Regions from separate parts of the Streptomyces changchenzhani genome, predicted to be linked through region 3. Evidence: riboswitches for the same ligand, from Rfam matches in the RefSeq annotation. Region 3 holds a riboswitch; each other region holds the start of a gene.
The links. Region 3 has a riboswitch for cobalamin ahead of ABCR94_RS05850 (ABC transporter substrate-binding protein). Riboswitches for the same ligand answer to the same signal wherever they lie in the genome.

Region 1: it holds a riboswitch for cobalamin, as region 3 does, so the genes downstream of both, ABCR94_RS23685 (cobalamin biosynthesis protein) here and ABCR94_RS05850 (ABC transporter substrate-binding protein) in region 3, are expected to answer to the same signal.
Region 2: it holds a riboswitch for cobalamin, as region 3 does, so the genes downstream of both, ABCR94_RS10320 (ribonucleoside-diphosphate reductase subunit alpha) here and ABCR94_RS05850 (ABC transporter substrate-binding protein) in region 3, are expected to answer to the same signal.
Region 4: it holds a riboswitch for cobalamin, as region 3 does, so the genes downstream of both, metE (5-methyltetrahydropteroyltriglutamate--homocysteine S-methyltransferase) here and ABCR94_RS05850 (ABC transporter substrate-binding protein) in region 3, are expected to answer to the same signal.

Annotation. Positions count from the first base shown of each region.
Region 1 covers NZ_JBDHNH010000007.1:420,431-423,866, forward strand. Annotated here, with positions in the region: gene ABCR94_RS23680 (cobyric acid synthase) at 1-1,251, opposite strand, end outside; gene ABCR94_RS23685 (cobalamin biosynthesis protein) at 1,260-2,252, opposite strand; cobalamin riboswitch at 2,370-2,512, opposite strand; gene ABCR94_RS23690 (hypothetical protein) at 2,659-2,883, opposite strand; gene ABCR94_RS23695 (inorganic phosphate transporter) at 2,896-3,436, opposite strand, start outside.
Region 2 covers NZ_JBDHNH010000002.1:466,463-469,898, forward strand. Annotated here, with positions in the region: gene ABCR94_RS10310 (carbon starvation CstA family protein) at 1-1,205, shown strand, start outside; gene ABCR94_RS10315 (YbdD/YjiX family protein) at 1,202-1,405, shown strand; cobalamin riboswitch at 1,540-1,662, shown strand; gene ABCR94_RS10320 (ribonucleoside-diphosphate reductase subunit alpha) at 1,804-3,436, shown strand, end outside.
Region 3 covers NZ_JBDHNH010000001.1:1,240,625-1,244,060, reverse strand. Annotated here, with positions in the region: gene ABCR94_RS05855 (FecCD family ABC transporter permease) at 1-705, opposite strand, end outside; gene ABCR94_RS05850 (ABC transporter substrate-binding protein) at 710-1,720, opposite strand; adenosylcobalamin (AdoCbl) riboswitch at 1,771-1,862, opposite strand; gene ABCR94_RS05845 (helix-turn-helix domain-containing protein) at 1,989-3,098, opposite strand; gene fabI (enoyl-ACP reductase FabI) at 3,238-3,436, shown strand, end outside.
Region 4 covers NZ_JBDHNH010000004.1:171,984-175,419, forward strand. Annotated here, with positions in the region: partial or broken gene metE (5-methyltetrahydropteroyltriglutamate--homocysteine S-methyltransferase) at 1-1,849, opposite strand, end outside; cobalamin riboswitch at 2,013-2,228, opposite strand; gene ABCR94_RS15065 (endo alpha-1,4 polygalactosaminidase) at 2,692-3,436, shown strand, end outside.

The DNA.
Region 1 (3,436 bases), on a different contig from region 3:
CACTTCGGCGACGCCGTGATGGATCTCGTAGCCCTCGACGGGCTCGCCCAGCGCGGTCCCGACGGGCCGCGCGAGGGTCTTCTCGACGGCGAACCGCACCCGCACCGGGAGCAGCCCCAGCCCTTCGACGGATCCCGCGCGTGATTCGACGTGGTCCTCGATGTGCCGGCCGAGCAGCTGGTAACCGCCGCAGATGCCGAGCACCGGACGGCCTTCCGCGGCCCGCCTGGCCAGTGCGTCGGCGAGCCCTCGCTCGCGCAGCCACTGCAGGGCACGGACCGTTCCGCGCGTCCCCGGCACGATCACCAGGTCGGCGTCGACGAGCTCCTCGGCCCGGTCCACGAACCGCACGACGACGCCCGGTTCGGCGGCCAGCGCGTCCACGTCGGTGAAGTTCGACATGAGGGGCACCGCGCACACGGCGACGCGCAGGACGTCCTCGCCGAAGGGCGGTGCGACGACGGACTCGCGTACGGCGCCACGCATCGAAACCCGCAGTCCGTCCTCCTCGTCGATGCCCAGACCGTGGGTGAACGGCAGCACGCCGTAGGTCCGCCGTCCCGTCAGGCCCTCCAGCATGTCCAGGCCGGGTTCGAGGAGCGACACATCGCCGCGGAACTTGTTGATCAGGTATCCGGCGACCAGCTTCTGGTCCTCGGCACAGAGCAGCGCGGTCGTACCGAAGAAGGAGGCGAACACACCGCCCCGGTCGATGTCGCCGACGACGACCACGGGGAACTGCGCGGCCCGCGCGATACCCATGTTGACGATGTCGGTACGCCGCAGATTGATCTCGGCGGGGCTGCCCGCGCCCTCGCAGATCACCGCGTCGTACGTGCCGCGCAGTTCCTTCAGACAGTCCGTCACAACACCGAGCAGCGATTCCTGCCTGCCCCCGTGCAGCGCATTCCCGGGGGACGCCCCCCCGGACCCCCCGAAGAACCCACGGGCACTCATCTCGCCCACGGCCTTGCCCAGCAGGACGACCTGGCTGGAGCGATCGCTGCCGGGCTTGAGCAGCACCGGGTTCATGAGCGCGGTCGGCTCGACGCGGGCCGCCTGGGCCTGCATGGCCTGGGCCCGGCCGATCTCCGCGCCCCCGCGGGTGACGAAGGAGTTCAGCGACATGTTCTGGGCCTTGAAGGGGGCGACCTTCACACCCTTGCGTACGAGCCACCGGCAGATCCCGGCGGTCACGACGCTCTTGCCGGCGTCGGAGGTGGTCCCCGCGACGAGCAGACCGCCCCCCAACTGGTCCTTCATACGTGTCCCTTCGGGTTACGGATCCTGCTCCTGCTGCTCCTGCGGTCGGCCGCGCGCAGCGCACCGAAGGCGAGACGCCCCGCGACGGCCGTCACCAGGGCCAGCGCACCGACGCGCCGGGACAGCCGGGCCGCCCGCTCGATGTCCCCGGCGCCGACGGGCCGGCCGGTGGCGTTGAGCACGGGCCGGTGCTCGACCCGTCCCGCGTACGAGAGCGTGCCGCCGAGCCGCACACCGAGCGCCCCCGCGAAAGAGGCTTCCACCGGGCCCGCGTTGGGGCTGGGGTGCTTCGAAGCGTCCGCGCGCCAGGCCCGTACCGCACCCCGGGTGTCGTCGCCGGCCAGCGCCGCGAGTGCGGCGGTCAGCCGGGCTCCGGGCCAGCCCGCCACGTCGTCGAGGCGCGCGGAGGCCCACCCGTACCGCAGGTACTTGGCCGATTTGTGGCCCACCATGGCGTCCAGCGTGTTCACGGCACGGAACCCCACCAGGCCGGGTACGCCGCCCAGCGCACCCCAGACGAGGGCGCCGACCACCGCGTCCGAGGTGTTCTCGGCGACGGACTCGACAACGGCGCGGGCGATTTGCGCGGCGTCCAGGGACTGCGGGTCGCGTCCGCACAGGTGGGGGAGGCGTTCGCGGGCCACCTCGATGTCCCCGGCCTCCAGGGCACAGCCGATGGCCCGCGCCTCACGGCCGAGCGAGGTCCCCCCGACGACGGCCCAGGTGGTGGCGGCAGTCAGCGCCAAAGCCGCGGCGGGGCGACGGCGCAGGGCGTGCGCGGCCAGCGCGGCGGCGCCCGTCGCGCCCCCGGCGCACACCAGGGCGTGCAGCGCGCCCCACCCGCGGTGGTCACGCCACAAGGCCGCCTCGACCGCGCCCGCGGCCCGCCCGAACGCGGCGACCGGATGCCCCCGGCGGGGATCGCCGAGAACGAGGTCGCCGAGCAGGCCGGCCGTGGCGCCGTACGCAAAAATGCGATCGGCACGCATGGGGTCAGCAGGTCGCAGCGCCTGGAAGCGCGCGGGTACGCACTGGAGCAATCACAGGTATGGGGGAGGGGCAGCCGGGCATGGCGGTATGTCCTCACTCAGGGTCCGCGCCCTGGTTCGACGTGACCGGCGGTGAGAGTTCCTGGCTTCCGGGGTGGGTGTCTCCCCGGTGACAGTGGCGGGACCGCGCCGGATTCGCACCGGACTTCCTCTCCTGCCGCCGTAATTGGCTCGGGCAGTCCACCACGCTCCGCGAATGCCGTCAACTTGCTGTTGACCTGCGACGGGAGAGTGTGTCGGGGCACACAGAAACCGCCCCGCGGCGGGCCGGGCGGGGCCTGTCACGGGGCGTTGCGGGGCGGTTGCGGGTGGCGGGCGCCGGAGGCGGCCCGAGGGCGCGGAGGGGTCAGGCGACGATCAGGAAGATCCCGTACGCCACGGCGCCCACGCACAGCGCGAAGCACGCGTACGCGCCGGTGCGGGCCAGGGAGACGGCTCCGCCGCCCTGCGCGGTGGCCGCTGCCTGCTTGGACAGTCCGACGATACCGAGGGTGAACAGACCCACGAGCGCGACGGTGACGACAAGGCTCACGCCGAATACGGTGCCGAGGGCTACCCAGTCGATTTTCATGCTGATTCGTCCTTACACCGTGGCCGGGCGGGCCGGCTCGGTGACGCTCGCGGCCGGGGCCGGGATGGTGGTCTTCAGGCTGTCGGCGGTGGCGGGGCCACCGATGGGGGGCGGGCTGACGGCCGCGATGGCGGTGGTCACGACGCCCGCGGGCTCGTGGAGCTCGTCGTTGGTGACGTTGGTGTGGTCGACCGGCTGGCGGCGCGAGAGCGACCAGATGATCCCGGAGCCCGCGACGAGCAAGGCGGCGACTGCGGCGATGCCCCAGGGGCCCTGCTTGGTCAGGAACTCCGCGCACGCGGCGACCAGACCGGCGGCCGGCAGGGTCAGGCCCCAGGCGACGAACATCCGGGTCGCCGTGGACCAGCGGACCACGCCGCCCTTGCGGCCGAGGCCGGCGCCCATCACGGAGCCGGAGCAGACCTGGGTGGTGGAGAGGGAGAAGCCGAGGTGCGAGGAGGCCAGAATGACCGTGGCGGCACTGGTCTGGGAGGCGAAGCCCTGCGGCGGACGCAGCTCGGTGAGGCCCTTGCCCATGGTGCGGATGATGCGC
Region 2 (3,436 bases), on a different contig from region 3:
TCCCCTTCGTCTTCATCACCATCGCCTGCGGCGCGCTCTCCGGCTTCCACTCCCTGGTCGCTTCGGGCACCACCCCGAAGATGATCCAGAAGGAGACGCAGATCCGGGTGATCGGTTACGGCGCCATGCTGACCGAGTCGTTCGTCGCGGTCATGGCGATGATCTGCGCCTCCATCATCGACCCCGGCCTGTACTTCGCGATCAACTCGCCCGCCGGTGTGATCGGTGACAACGTCCAGGCCGCGTCCGAAGCGGTGACCAACCTCGGCTTCTCCATCGACCCGCAGACACTGGCCCAGGCCGCCAAGGACGTCGAGGAAGAGAGTCTGCTCTCGCGCACCGGCGGCGCACCGACGTTCGCGCTCGGCATGTCGGAGATCTTCTCCGCGGTGATCGGCGGCGCCGGATTGAAGGCGTTCTGGTACCACTTCGCCATCATGTTCGAGGCGCTGTTCATCCTCACCACGGTGGACGCGGGCACCCGGGTCGGGCGCTTCATGCTCCAGGACATGCTCGGCAACGTCTACAAGCCGTTCCGCCAGGTCAGCTGGAAGCCGGGGGTCTGGTTCGCCAGCGCGGTCGTGGTGGGCGGCTGGGGCTACTTCCTGTGGGCCGGCGTGCACGACCCGCTCGGCGGCATCAACCAGCTCTTCCCGCTGTTCGGCATCGCCAACCAGCTGCTCGCCGCCGTCGCTCTCGCCGTCTGCACCACGCTGCTCGTCAAGTCCGGGCGGCTCAAGTGGGCCTGGGTCACCGCCGTGCCGCTCCTGTGGGACGTCGCGGTCACCCTCACCGCCAGCTGGCAGAAGATCTTCTCCGGCGACCCGAAGGTGGGCTTCTTCTCCCAGCGCGACAAGTACCAGGCGGGCATCGACGCGGGCGAGGTCATTCCGCCCGCCAAGACCCTCGACCAGATGAAGACAGTCGTCACCAACTCCACGGTCGACGGCGTGCTGTCCGCGTTCTTCGCCGTCCTCATCATCGTGGTGCTCATCGAGGCGGCCCGGGCGTGCGTCAAGGCGGTCCGCGACCCCGCGAGCGTCAAGCTCAGCGAGACCCCGTACGTCGAGTCCCGTCTCGTCGCGCCCGCTTCGCTCCTCGCGACCAAGGAGGAGAAGGCCGAGCTCGTGGCGGCCGGCCTCGGCCCCGAGGGCGGCATGCGCAAGGACGACGCCGCGCCCGTCGGATCGGGGAGCCGGGAATGACCCGTATCGACGTACGCCGCACTGCGGGCCGGATCCGCTGGTACGTCCGCGAATTGACCGGCGAATCCGCCTACGACCGGTATGCGGCGCACACCAGATCCGGCGATCCACAGGCCCCCGTCATGAGCCGACGGGAGTTCGAACACAGTCGTACGGACGCACGCGAGGCGGATCCCCGGGAGGGCTTCCGCTGCTGCTGAGGCCCTCCGCCCAGTGATCGCACGGGCCGTCGCATCTTCCGGGATGCGGCGGCCCGTTGTCGTACGCAGATCCGAAGCCGCAACACCCGCGACACAACATCTGGGGGGTGCAGCATCCCCCGGCCCCCACATGTATGCTCGTGCTCGCTGTCGCCGCAGGGAAATCCGGTGCGAATCCGGAACTGTCCCGCAACGGTGTGATTGGTGCGCTTTTGCGCACCCAGGAGTCCGAGACCTGCCGACGGTGCATCCGGTTCGACCGACCCGGATGCCGATACGTCCGGGCCTCGCGGTTGGGCCGGTGGACGCAACGCGGTGTGCCGCCCTTTCAGGGGTGAGGTGCGCCCGTGCGGCCCCGTTCCCCCGCCGGCCCCGAGCCGAGCGAGGGAGAGCACCCCGTGACCATCGCGCCAGTCGATCCGGCTTCTGTCACGGTGACGACCGAAGGACCCGGCACAGAGTTGCTGCGGACCCTGACGGACCTCACCGCCGATCTGCCCGACACCGACCCCGGCAGAGTCGCCGCGGCCGCGCTGCGCGGCCGGAACGCCGGTTCTGACGCGGCCGAGTTGCGCATGCTCGCCACCGACGCCGCCGCCGGCCTGATCTCCGAGGACCCGGCGTACTCCCGCCTCGCGGCCCGGCTGCTGACCCGCACGATCCGGGACGAGGCGGCGACGCAGGGCGTCCACTCCTTCTCCGACTCGGTCGGCGTCGGGCACCGCGAGGGACTGATCGCGGACCGTGCGGCGAACTTCGTGGCGCTGCACGCCCCGACGCTCGACGCGCTGATCGACAAGACGGCCGACGACCGCTTCGGCTACTTCGGCCTGCGGACCGTCTACAGCCGCTACCTGCTGCGCCACCCGATCACCCGTCAGGTGATCGAGACCCCCCAGCACTTCATGCTCCGGGTGGCGTCCGGCCTCGCCGAGGACGACTCGGTCCGCGCCCTGGACGAGGTCGCCGCGCTGTACCGGCTGATGAGCCGCCTGGACTACCTGCCGTCCTCGCCGACGCTCTTCAACTCCGGTACGCGCCACCCGCAGATGTCCTCCTGCTATCTGCTGGACTCCCCGCTGGACGAGCTCGACTCGATCTACGGCCGCTACCACGAGGTCGCCCGCCTCTCCAAGCACGCGGGCGGCATCGGCCTTTCCTACTCGCGCATCCGCGCCCGCGGCTCGCTGATCCGCGGCACCAACGGGCACTCCAACGGCATCGTCCCGTTCCTGCGCACCCTCGACTCCTCGGTCGCCGCCGTCAACCAGGGCGGCCGGCGCAAGGGCGCGGCCTGCGTCTACCTGGAGACGTGGCACGCGGACATCGAGGAGTTCCTGGAGCTGCGCGACAACACGGGCGAGGAGGCGCGGCGTACGCACAACCTGAACCTCGCGCACTGGATCCCCGACGAGTTCATGCGCCGGGTCGACGCGGACACCGACTGGTCGCTGTTCTCGCCGGTCGACGTGCCCGAGCTGGTCGACCTGTGGGGCGACGCGTTCGACGCGGCGTACCGCAAGGCCGAGGCGGACGGGCTGGCCCGTACGACGATCCCCGCGCGCCAGCTGTACGGCCGGATGATGCGCACCCTCGCGCAGACCGGCAACGGCTGGATGACCTTCAAGGACGCGTCGAACCGTACGGCGAACCAGACCGCCGAGCCGGGCTCCGTCGTGCACTCGTCGAACCTGTGCACCGAGATCCTGGAGGTGACGGACGACGGCGAGACCGCCGTGTGCAACCTCGGCTCGGTGAACCTCGGTTCGTTCGTGCTGGCCTCGGGCGAGATGGACTGGGAGCGTCTCGACGAAACCGTCCGCACCGCCGTGACCTTCCTCGACCGGGTCGTCGACATCAACTTCTACCCGACCGAGCAGGCCGGCCGCTCCAACGCCAAGTGGCGCCCGGTGGGCCTGGGCGCGATGGGTCTGCAGGACGTCTTCTTCAAGCTGAAGCTGCCGTTCGGCTCCCCCGAGGCGCAGGCGCTCTCCACCCGCATCGCCGAGCGGATCATGCTCGCGGCGTACG
Region 3 (3,436 bases):
CTCCTCCCCCACCAGGAGCAGGTCGAGCGGCCGGGCGACGCCGAGGAGCAGGGCCGTACCTGCGACGAGGACGATCGCGGGCAGCGCGAGCTGGTCCCAGCGGGCGCTGCCGAGGCCGCCGAGGGTCCAGTAGAGGATTTCCTTGAGGTGGTCGGCGCGGGCCGAGGTGACCATGAGGAGGCTGGTCAACGCGGACAGGATGTAGGAGACGGCCACTCCGGCGAGGATGAGCCGGCCGGTCGTCAGGGTGCCGCCGGTGCGGGCCAGCGCGTACACGACGACGAGTGAGGCGAGCGCCCCGGCGAAGGCGGCCAGCGGGATGGTGACGGTGGTGGCGACGCCCGCGCCGATGCCGAGGACGATGACGGCGACCGCGCCCACGGAGGCCCCGGAGGAGACGCCGAGGAGGAACGGGTCGGCGAGCTGGTTGCGTACGAGGGCCTGCAGCACCGTGCCGATGACGGCGAGCCCGGCCCCGACGACCGCGCCGAGCAGGACGCGCGGCAGCCGGACGTCGAGGACGATCGTGCGGTACGGGCCGGGGTCGGCGCCGCCGGTGAGGATCTCCAGGACCCGGTCGGCCGGGATGCGTACGGATCCCAGCGCGAGGCCCGCGACCGTCGCCGCGGCGAGGGCCGCGGCGAGGCTGGCGAGTACCAGGCCGTAGCGCAACCGCCCGCGCGTGGCGGGGGTCTTGCAGCTCATGGCGCTACTTCTTCAGGTCCGGGTGCAGCTGTTGGGCCAGTTTCTCGATGGCGGCGGGGACGCGGACGCCGAGGACCATGTCGGAGAGGGGCACCACGGCGAAGCGCTTGTTCTTGATGGCGGGGACGTCGGCGAGGGCCGGGTCCTCCAGGAGCCGCTTCTTCTTCTGGGCGACGGTGGTGGAGCCGTAGTCGTAGATGACGATGGCCTCGGGCTTGCGGTCGACGACGTTCTCCCAGGAGGCGTCACCGAAGGCCTTGTTGAGATCGGCGAAGACGTTGGCGCCGCCGGCCCTGGTGATGATCTCGTTGCCGATGCCCTTGCCGCCTGCGGTGAAGGCGGTCTTGTCGCCGCTGTCGTAGACGAGGACGCTGACCGGCTTGAGGTCCTTGAGCTTCTTGGTGGTCGCGGCGTCGGTGGCCTTGGCCACGGTGATCCAGCGTTCGGCGCGGTCGCCGACGCCGAAGGTGCGGCCGGTTTCGCGGACCTCGTTGTAGAGGTCGTCGAGGGTGGTTTTGCCCTTGTCGCAGTTCTCCACATTGAGGCGCGACTCGATGCCGGACTTCTTGAGGGCTTCGCGGCTGCGGCCTTCGCTCGCCGTGAACGCGGAGGCGTAGCCGCCGTAGACGAAGTCGGGGTCGGCGGCGAGCAGCTTCTCGTACGAGGGGTACTCCTTGGCCACCACCGGGGTGGCCTCGTACGCCTGCTCGTACTCGGGGAGCACCTTGTCGTCGAGGTAGGCGGTCCCGGCGAGGGACTTCGCGAGGCCGAGCTCCAGCATCACCTCGGTGACGTGCTGGTTCATGGTGACGGCGCGCTTCGGGGGTGCGTCGAAGGTGGTCTTCACGCCGCAGTTGGTGACGGTGTACGGGAAGCCCGCGCCCGCCTTGGCTGCGGGCTTCTTGGGCTCCGGGGTGGAGCTGCACGCGGTGAGCGGGAGCATGACCGCGGCGGCGGTTATGAGCGCGGCGAGGTTGCGGGTACGCGGGCTGCGGGCGCGCGGGGGCCAGGACATGGCGGTATGCCTCCTCCGGGGGATTTCCTCGTCCCCTGGTCGGTGCGGAAGGCGGCAGCTCAGTTCCTGGCTTCCAGACGTTTGGCCTGGTCACAGTGGCGGGACCGTGCCGGATTCACACCGGCTTCCTGGGTCTGCCGCCCGGGTCGGGCACAGTGTCTCACCTGGGCGGGCGCGGGGCTTTCGCGGACCCTGGTCGGCCTCCTGGCCAGCTCTGGCCGGCTGGCTCTGCCCATGGGACCGTCAGCAACGTCATGACCCGCAATACCTAGACGCTTTCGACCTCGCTCATCAGCAGTCTCAGCGTCAGCGAGTGCTTTTCCGGCGGCAGCGCCTCCATAGCAGCCTGCGCGTAGGCGACACCCCCGGTGTGGTCGCCGGAGCGGGCGAGCATGAGCCCACGGTGCATTTCAAGGTGGGTGGCGAACCGGGGAAGTGTGGCGGGCAGTTCGCGACGGGCGGCCTCCTGCGCTGCAACGGCGGTCCCCTCGTCGCCGAGTCGTGCCGCCAGCAGTGAGATGAAGACGTTCATGCGCCACCACGGCACGGCATAGTCCGAGGTCTGCTCGTACGACGCTGCCTTGTCGAAGACCCGCCGCCGCCCCCTGCTGATCAGATGACGTGCCGTGGCTCGGTCGCCCCGGATGGCCGCTGCGTGGGCCTTGCCCATGATCGCGTTCAAGAGCCCCAACGAAGGCTTGTCGCTGATCGCCATGGCTTGATCGGCCAGCACATCGGCGACGCCGAGCGATGCCCCTTCGTACCCCAGGGCGATCGCGGCGCGCCCACGGACCCATACGCGCGCCTGGTCGCCTCCGGACTGGTCCGCCGCCTGGGCGGCCATGCGGTACCAGTTGACGGCCTTGGACCCATCCGGACCGGGAAACGTCTTCGCGTACAACGTCATCAGACGCGAGGCAACGGACCACAGTTGCGGGTTGTCCAACTGCTGCTGCACCACAACGAGTTCGCCAGAAATATGCCGCTGAATGTCGGCAGCGCCCATCGACATGTATTCGGTGCCGTAGGTGGCCAGCTTGGCTTCCCACTCGTCCGCCGACGGCCCGCCCTGGAAGCGAGCGGCAAACCCCACCGACAAGAGGTCTGAAGCCACCACCGGAGCTATCGCGGTGGCGGCAACATCTGAGAGGGACGTGCGTCGGTTCACTTCACCTTCCAAAACGGCCAAAGGAACGTCAAGGGCGGCAGACAGGCACCGGAGGTAGAACGGCCCCGGCGTCACCTTGGAACGCTCCCAGCGGCTCACATACTCCCGGTCAAGGCTCGTCCCGAAGGCAGCGTTCACCTCCGACGCCAACCGTCCTTGACTCCAGCCGCGCGCCGTACGCAAGTCTTTGATCAATTGCCCGATGGCCATGTCCCCATGGTGCCCCTACTGCTGCCAGTGGACAGAGAAGTATGCGGCTTCGACGGCTACTTGCCCCTACGGATGCCCCTACGTTGCCCTGGCTGGACCCCGTAACCCCCATTCGCCTCGTGCATTCAGAAGGACACGTATGGACCTGACCGGAAAGAAGATTCTGGTTTTCGGTGTGCTCACCGAGACCTCGATGGGCTACAAGATCGCGGAGAGCGCGTCGGAGCAGGGGGCCGACATCATCCTGGCCAACGCCCCAGGCACCGCCAGCAACATCATGAAGCGCATCTCCAGCCGCCTGCCCAACAAGCCGGTGGACTGTCTCTCGGCCGACATCA
Region 4 (3,436 bases), on a different contig from region 3:
GCGGGCTCGTCGACTGGATGACCGAAGTGCCCTCCGCTTCCAGGTCGTTGACCTCGTCGCGCAGGGCGAGCGCGACCTGGCGGGCCGTGTCGCCGAGCGGCTGGTCGTCGCGCACGAAGGACCAGGCGAGCATGGTGACGGGGCCGGTGAGCATGCCCTTGACCGGGCGGTCGGTGAGGGAGTTGGCGTACGACGTCCAGCGCACCGTCATCGGGTGGGGCCGGGAGATGTCGCCCGCGAGCACCGGCGGGCGGACATAGCGGGTGCCGTAGGACTGGACCCAGCCGTGCTGGGTGGCGAGGTAGCCGGTGAGCTGCTCGGCGAAGTACTGCACCATGTCGTTGCGTTCGGGCTCGCCGTGCACCAGGACGTCGATGCCGGCCTTCTCCTGGAAGGCGAGTACGTCGCGGATCTCGTTCTCGATGCGCTGCTCATAGGCGGCGGTGTTGATGCGGCCGGCGCGCAGATCGGCGCGGGCGGTGCGCAGTTCGGTCGTCTGCGGGAACGAGCCGATGGTGGTGGTGGGCAGCAGCGGCAGGTTGAGGTGGGCGCGCTGGGCCACCGTGCGCTCGTCGTACGGCTGGGAGCGGCGGCCGTCCGCGTCGGTGACAGCGGCGGCGCGGGCTCGTACGGCCGGGTTGCGGGTGATCGGGGAGTTCTCGCGGGAGGCGAGGTCGGCCCGGTTGGCGGCGAGTTCCGCTGTGATGACGCCGGTGCCCTGGGCCAGTCCCTTGGCGAGGGTGACGATCTCCGTGGTCTTCTGCCGGGCGAAGGCGAGCCAGCGCAGGATCTGCGGGTCGATGTCGCGTTCGGCCGAGGCGTCGACCGGAACGTGCAGGAGGGAGCAGGAGGCGGCCACATCGACCTGGTCGGCGAGGCCGAGGAGCGTGCCGAGGGTGGACAGGGACTTCTCAAGGTCGTTGATCCAGATGTTGCGGCCGTTGACCACTCCGGCGATGAGCCGCTTGCCGGGGAGTCCGCCCACCGAGGCCAGCGCGTCGAGGTTGGCGGCTGCCGCGTCGGTGAAGTCGAGCGCCAGGCCCTCGATCGGGGCTTTTGCCAGGACCGGCAGGGCGTCGCCGAGCCGGTCGAAGTACGAGGCGACGAGGATCTTGGGCCGGTCGGTGAGGGCGCCGAGGGCGCGGTAGGTGCGGGCGGCGGCGGTCAGCTCGGCCGGGGTGCGGTCCTGGACCAGGGCGGGCTCGTCGAGCTGTACCCAGTCGGCACCGGCCGACCGCAGATCGGCGAGGACCTCCGCGTACACGGGCAGCAGCCGGTCGAGCAGTGTCAGCGGCTCGAAGTCGGCGGCGACGCCCGGTGCGGGCTTGGCCAGCAGGAGGTAGGTGACGGGGCCGACGAGGACGGGCCGCGCCGGGTGGCCGAGCGAGAGGGCTTCCGTCAGCTCGGCGACCTGCTTGGTGGAGTCGGCCGCGAAGACGGTGTCGGGGCCGAGCTCGGGCACCAGGTAGTGGTAGTTGGTGTCGAACCACTTGGTCATCTCAAGGGGAGCCACGTCCTGGTTGCCGCGCGCCATGGCGAAGTAGCCGTCGAGCGCGTCGGTGTTGACGGCGGCGCGGTGGCGGGTGGGGATCGCGCCGACCATGACGCTGGTGTCCAGGACGTGGTCGTAGTAGGAGAAGTCGCCGGTGGGCACCTCGTGGATGCCGGCGTCTGCCAACTGCTGCCAGTTCGAACGGCGCAGGCCCTCGGCGGTCTCCTTCAGGGCGTCCGCGGTGACGCGGCCCTTCCAGTAGCCCTCGATGGCCTTCTTCAGTTCGCGGTTCTGGCCCTGGCGGGGGTAGCCGTACACGGTGGCTCGTGCTGCCGCGGCTGCGGGCTTGGTGTTCACGGAAATCTCCTTCGCGAGATGACTCCTGAAAATCCCGGAGACGGGACACGGACGCGAAGGGATGACGAACCGAACGGATCCCATGCACGCCATCGGCGCTGCATTCCGTCTGGTATGTACGCCGACCCGCCCACGAGGTCACCGGGATCTCCGCACACGATCGGTCGCGTACGGGCAACGGGCAGGTCTTCGGACTCGCGGGCACATCCGCCGGGGCGGACTCCTACTGGCCGTCGCTTCCCAGATCCGACCGGACCCAGTGCTTATGACGACTGTCGTTCCCACTTACCGCTGCGGGGCAGTCCCGGATTCCCACCGGGTTCCCTCTTACGACGCGTCTGTCTGGCGGACAGGGCGTACCAGCTGCACGCGCCAGGTTAGAGGGGCGTGCAGCTCCTCGCGCGCCACTGTTCACATTCCGGACCGTGATATGAGACACGGCCAGACAGGCGAAGATCTGAGGGGTGTTGCTCTGCGGCAGCCCGGTCAGCCGGAAGAACCGGTCGGCTCGATGAGCCGACCGGTTCTTCATCCGGGCGGACCGTTGGAACCCATGGCCGCCGAAACGTCCGAGGCCGACGCGGACGGCCACGGCCGAGGGGCGCCGGGCCGCAGGACGAAGTTGGCTGTCATCGCCCCGCAGAGTACCGCCCCGGTTTGTTGACATGCCGAAACTTGCTCGCTTTACTCAGGACAACGCCAGAGTTGATCACCCGGCGCCAGAGGTACGCCCAGCCGGTGAAGCGGTCCACGCGCCGTAAGTCCGGACTGAGTCGCCAGGTCTCGCGCGAAGACCGCGGAGTCCGAGGCGGGGACGTGCCCCCCATCTCCTGGATCTTGTGATGCTCTCCGTCAACCGTGTTCTGTCTCGTCGGTACGTTTCCGTGGCGGCGGCGGTGGTCGTCCCACTGTTGGCCTTCTCCGCAGCGTGCGCGACGGCCCCGACGGTGTCCCTCCCGCCGGCCCATGCCGATTTCGACTACCAGATCGGCAAGCCCTACACACCCCCGCCCGGTGTGAAGGTAGTCAGCCGTGACTACACCGCCTCGCCGGCGGCGGGCCTGTACAACATCTGTTACGTCAACGCCTTCCAGGCCCAGCCGGGAGCCGAAGAGGAGTGGGGTGATCTGCTGCTGCGGGACGCGCGCCGGGACATCGTCTATGACGAGGACTGGGGCGAGGCCATCCTGGACATCCGCACCGACAGCAAGCGGCAGCGGATCGCCGCCAAGGTGAACCCCTGGATCGACACCTGCGCGGACAAGGGCTTCAAGGCTGTCGAGCCGGACAACCTGGATACCTTCGAGCGGACCGATCTGATCAGTGAGGCCAACGCGAAGGCGTTCATCAGGCTGCTCTCCGATCACGCCCACCGCAAGGGCCTGGCGATCGCGCAGAAGAACACCTTGGGCCTGTCCACCGCTCATGAGGAGACGGGTCTCGACTTCGCCATCACGGAAGAGTGCGGCGAGTGGGACGAGTGCGGTGACTACACCGAGGGATTCGGTGACAACGTGATCGTGATCGAGTACAAGGAGCAGGCCTTCAGGAAGACCTGCTCCGGGTTCGGCGACCGGGTCAGTGTCG